Regions from separate parts of the Schumannella luteola genome, predicted to be linked through region 1. Evidence: riboswitches for the same ligand, from Rfam matches in the RefSeq annotation. Region 1 holds a riboswitch; the other holds the start of a gene.

Evidence for each region. Region 1 has a riboswitch for thiamine pyrophosphate ahead of BJ979_RS15660 (ECF transporter S component). Riboswitches for the same ligand answer to the same signal wherever they lie in the genome.
Region 2: it holds a riboswitch for thiamine pyrophosphate, as region 1 does, so the genes downstream of both, thiM (hydroxyethylthiazole kinase) here and BJ979_RS15660 (ECF transporter S component) in region 1, are expected to answer to the same signal.

The regions. Positions count from the first base shown of each region.
Region 1 is NZ_JACBZY010000001.1:3,413,857-3,416,297, forward strand. It holds gene BJ979_RS15655 (ABC transporter ATP-binding protein) at 1-903, opposite strand, end outside; gene BJ979_RS15660 (ECF transporter S component) at 906-1,553, opposite strand; TPP riboswitch at 1,603-1,713, opposite strand; gene BJ979_RS15665 (glycosyltransferase family 2 protein) at 1,731-2,441, opposite strand, start outside.
Region 2 is NZ_JACBZY010000001.1:184,242-186,682, forward strand. It holds gene BJ979_RS00860 (N-acetylglucosamine kinase) at 1-643, shown strand, start outside; TPP riboswitch at 1,026-1,120, shown strand; gene thiM (hydroxyethylthiazole kinase) at 1,112-1,954, shown strand; gene thiE (thiamine phosphate synthase) at 1,951-2,441, shown strand, end outside.

The DNA of each region.
Region 1 (2,441 bases):
GTCGATCCCCGCCTGAACGGTCGTGCCGCGCTGGCGGGCGACGGCGAGCCCGCGAGCGCTGAGCAGCGCGGCTGAGCGGCCGGCGTCGTGGGACGGGGCGCGACCGTCCGCATCCCCCGGCATCTCTCGCGCGGCCCGTTCAGCGGACTCCGCCGCGAGCCGCTGCCCGGGAAGCCGCACCCCGCGCGCGGACAGCTCGGCCGCGAGCTCTCCCGCCGCCCGCTCGGGCGTGGTGTCGGCGATGAGTCCACCGGCGGGATCGAGCACGACGACCCGCGTCGCCAGCTGCCACCACAGCTCGACCCGATGCTCGACGATCACGGCCGTCGCACCGGTCTCGCGCAGCACGGCGGCCACCGCATCCCGCACCTCGATCGCGCCCTCGGGGTCCAGGTTCGCGGTCGGCTCGTCGAGCAGCAGCAGCTCGGGGCGCATCGCGAGCACGCCGGCGAGCGCGAGCCGCTGCTTCTGCCCGCCCGAGAGCCGATGGGTCTCGCGCGCGGCGTCGAGATGGAGCCCGACGGCGCGCTGCGCCTGGGCGACGCGCCGCCAGATCTCCTCGCGCGGCAGCGCCAGGTTCTCGGGGCCGAAGGCGGTGTCGTCGCCGGCGCGCGCCATGATCATCTGCGCGTCGGGATCCTGCAGCACGAGCCCGGCGACTCCGCGCGCCTCCAGCGGCCGACGCCCGGCGAGAAGCAGCTCGCCCGCGGCCTGGCCGTCTTCGTCGCCGCCGAGCACGCCCGCGAGCGCCGCGAGCAGGGTCGATTTGCCGGCGCCCGAGGGCCCGAGCAGCAGCACGCGCTCGCCCGCGTCGATGCGCAGGTCGAGGCCGCTCACCGCCGCGGCGCGGCGGCCGGCGTGCCGCCAGCCCCAGCCGGTCGCGGCGACGAGCGGATCGGCCACGGTCAGACCTCGGCGCGCAGCTCGCGGCCCGCGGCGAAGCGGTTCAGCACTCCGGTCGCGGCGAGCGCGCGGGTGATGATCCACCCGAGCAGTCCGGCGAGCACGGCGCCCGACACGATCGACGAGACGACGTAGCTGATCGAGAACGGCGCTCCCGATCCCGCGTAGTAGAAGACGAGGTCGTTGATCGCCCCGGCGACACCGGCGCCGGCGCCGGCGAGGATCGCGACGGGGAGGCGACCCGAGTAGAGGAAGACGAGCAGCACGAGCTCGGCGCCGAGCCCCTGCACGAGGCCGGCCTCGATCGTGGGGAGCCCGCCCCACTGGTTGCCGACGAGCGCCGAGACCACCGCGGCGACGACCTCGGTGAAGATCGCGGCTCCCGGCTTGCGGATCACGAGACCGCCGATCACGCCGGCGAGCAGCCACGGCCCGTTGAGCAGACCCTGCAGACCGGGCAGCAGCGGCTCGATCAGGGTCTTCGGCGCGGTGTAGCCGACGTTCCAGGCGAGGAACACGAAGCCGAGCGCGACGCCGAGCACGGCCGCGACGACGATGTCGACGACGCGCCAGCGCCAGACGATGCGGCGCTTCGGACGCGCGGACGCGCCACCGGGGACGGGCGGGGTGGAGGTGGATGATGCGGTCACTGACGTGCCCCTTCCAGGAATGGTGGGCACGGGATGGGGGCGGCGGCGCCGGACCCGTGAGATGCCTCCCTGCGCCGGCATGATCCGGATCAGGTTCGACGGTCGAAGCTTGGAGAAGCTTCCTCTCAGCCCGGCTCACCGGACTCCCGTGTTCTAGAGCGGAAGTCTAGCGCCGCGTCAGTCCTCGCGGATGCGCCCGGCCCCGCCGGCCGCGGCGGCCTCGGTGAGCTGCGCCGTCATCCGCCGCAGCTTCTCGGTGCGCTGGTGCACGTCGCGCAGCCCCTTGACGAGCGGGTAGATCGTCGCGAACACGACCATCGGCGCGCGGAGGGCGGGGTTGCGGATCGCGTGGGCGGCGTAGGTGCGCTCCCAGCGCCCGACGTAGTGGTAGTACTGCCGCGGGTTGTCGTCGAGTCGGCGGGCGCTCATCCCGGCGACCAGATCCGAGTCGTAGACGACGCGGTGGCCGCGCTCGAAGAGGTGGATCGAGAGGTCGATGTCCTCGTGGAACTCGTCGGCCTCATCGCGGCAGACGACGCCGCGGATGTCGCGCCAGGCGCTCGCTCGCAGCGCCATGTTGCTGCCGAAGAGAAAGTGGTACTCCTTGGCGAGTCGGAGGATCGCGCGCCGCAGCCGGTCGTCGGTGCGCTGCCCGAAGCGGCGCAACGGCATGTCGTAGTAGGCGACGGGGCCGGTGGCGGCGCCGACCGTCTCGTCGCTGAAGATGCGCTGCGCCTGGGCGATCCAGTCGGGTTCGAGCACCGAGTCGGCGTCGATGCGGGCGAGCACCTCGCCGGTCGCGGCGTCGAGGCCGAAGTCGCGGGTGGGGATGAGGCCCTGCGCCTGGTCCTGCCGCAGCAGCCGGATGGGGGCGTCGGGATGCGTGCG
Region 2 (2,441 bases), 3.2 Mb from region 1:
CTCGGGCAACGACATGATCAGCGGATGGGCCGGCTCACTCGGCGGCGCCGACGGCATCAACGTCGTCGCCGGCACCGGGTCGATCGCCTACGGCGAGCGCGCCGGCCGCGGGCACCGCGTCGGCGGCTGGAGCGAGCTCTTCGGCGACGAGGGCTCGGCCTACTGGATCGCGACCCGCGCGCTCGGCGCCTTCAGCCGCATGGCCGACGGGCGACTCCCCCGGGGTCCGTTGCACGAGCTCATGCGCGAACGCCTCGGCGTGACCGACGACCTGGATGCGATCGGCGTCGTCGTCGACGACTGGTCGGCTGAGCGCGGGCGCATCGCCGATCTGTCGAAGGTCGCGACCGCGGCGGCGGACGCCGGGGATGCGGCGGCACTGCGGATCCTGCACGACGCGCAGGGCGAACTGGTCGCACTGGTCACCGCGACCCGCGTCGGGCTGGAGGCGCCCGACGACGAGACGATCGCCGTGTCGTACTCGGGCGGGGTGTTCTCGGCTCCGGGATTCCTCGACGGCTTCGCGCAGCAGCTCGCGGCGACCGGAGTTCCGTTCGACCTGCGAGCCCCGCTGCACGACCCCTCGGTCGGCGCCGCCCTCTACGCGCGCAAGCTCGGGCTGGCGGCCGCGCAGCGGGGCTGACGCGCCCACGGCGCGCTCGCCGCGCCACGCCACGCCACGCCACGCACAGCGTCGGCTGAGCAGCGCGGCCGTGCACCATTCTGCGGCGCACGTTCACCACGGCCGACACTGTGCTGAACCGCTGACCGGTGAGGGCGCCCGCGCTCGCACCCGCACCCGTATCTCGCGTCCCGCATCGCGGGACACATCGGCGCGCACGTGCCGCGCGCGCTTCGCACCCGCGCTCGCCCACGCTCACGCCCGCGCTCACGCTCGCGCCCGCAGCCGCAGCCGCAGCCGCAGCCGCTCGCGCGACGACGCGACGCCCCGACCGACGTCAACGCGCGCGCCGCGCGACGCGCGCGTCCCAGCTTGTGTTCACCGCTGGCGCGCGGCTAGCGTCGCTCTCGACTCGGGGTGCCGCATCCGCGGCTGAGATCACACCCGCCGAACCTGCTCGAGGTCATTCTCGCGAAGGGATTGTCAGCGATGAACGCTGTTCTGTCATCGACCCTGCCGCCGCACGCGGCCCTGCTGGCGCTGCGTGAGCGCGCGCCGCTGGTGCAGTGCGTCACGAACGCCGTGGTCACGAACTTCACCGCCAACGTGCTGCTCGCGCTCGGCGCCGCGCCCGCGATGAGCGACCTGCCGGGCGAGGCGGGGGTGTTCGCGGGAGTCGCCGACGGCAGCCTGGTGAACCTCGGCACCCCGACGCCGGTGCAGGCCGACGGCGCCCGCGAGGTCGTCGCGGCGACCCGGCGCTGGGTGCTCGACCCGGTCGCGGTCGGCGCGCTGCCGGTGCGCACGGCGCTCGCGCACGAGCTGCTCGAGTCGCGGCCGGCGATCATCCGCGGCAACGCGTCCGAGGTCCTGTCGCTCGCCGGAGCCGGCGCGGGCGGGCGCGGGGTCGACTCGGTCGACGGTCCGGATGCGGCGCGCGCCGCCGCCATCCACCTCGCCCTCGCGACCGGCAGCGTCGTCGCGGTGTCGGGCGAGATCGACCTCGTCACCGACGGCCGCGAGATCGTGCGCGTGCCCGGCGGCGACGTGCTGCTGACGAAGGTGACGGGCGGCGGATGCTCACTGGGCGCGACGATGGCGGCCTTCCTGGGCGTGACGGATGCGCTGTCTGCTGCGGTCGCCGCGTCGCTCGTGCACGCGATCGCGGCCGAGCGCGCGGCTGCCCGGGCGACCGGGCCCGGATCGTTCGCGACGGCGTTCCTCGACGAGCTGGCGGCGCTCGAGCCGCGCGATCTCGAGCTGGCCGAGTCGAGGCTCGTGCGCACCGCGGCGGACGTGACCGCCGAGGTCGCGGCGGAGGTGACGCTGTGAGTGGGTGGGACCTGCGCCTGCAGCTCGTGACCGACGAGCGCGTCGAGCGGCAGCGACTGCTGCGCGCGGTCGGCGCCGCGGTCGACGCGGGCGCCGGCGTCGTGCAGCTGCGGGCCAAGGGCGCCAGCGCCCGCGAGCAGCTCGGCCTGCTCGGCGAGCTGGACGCGGTGATCGGCGGCCGCGCGGCCCTCATCGTGAACGACCGTCTCGACGTCGCCCTCGCCGGGCGGGATGCGGGGCTCCGCGTCGCCGGCGTGCACCTCGGCCAGAGCGACGTGCCGCCGACCACCGCGCGTCGACTGCTCGGGACGGAGGCCCTCGTCGGCTGGACCGCCGACACCGCCGATCACTTTGCCGCCGCGGCCGCCCTGCCCGCCGGCACGCTCGACTACCTGGGCGTGGGCGTCATCCACCCGACCGCGACGAAGCCGGGGCATCCGCCGGCACTCGGCGTCGAGGGCTTCCGCGCACTGGCCGCGGTCGCACC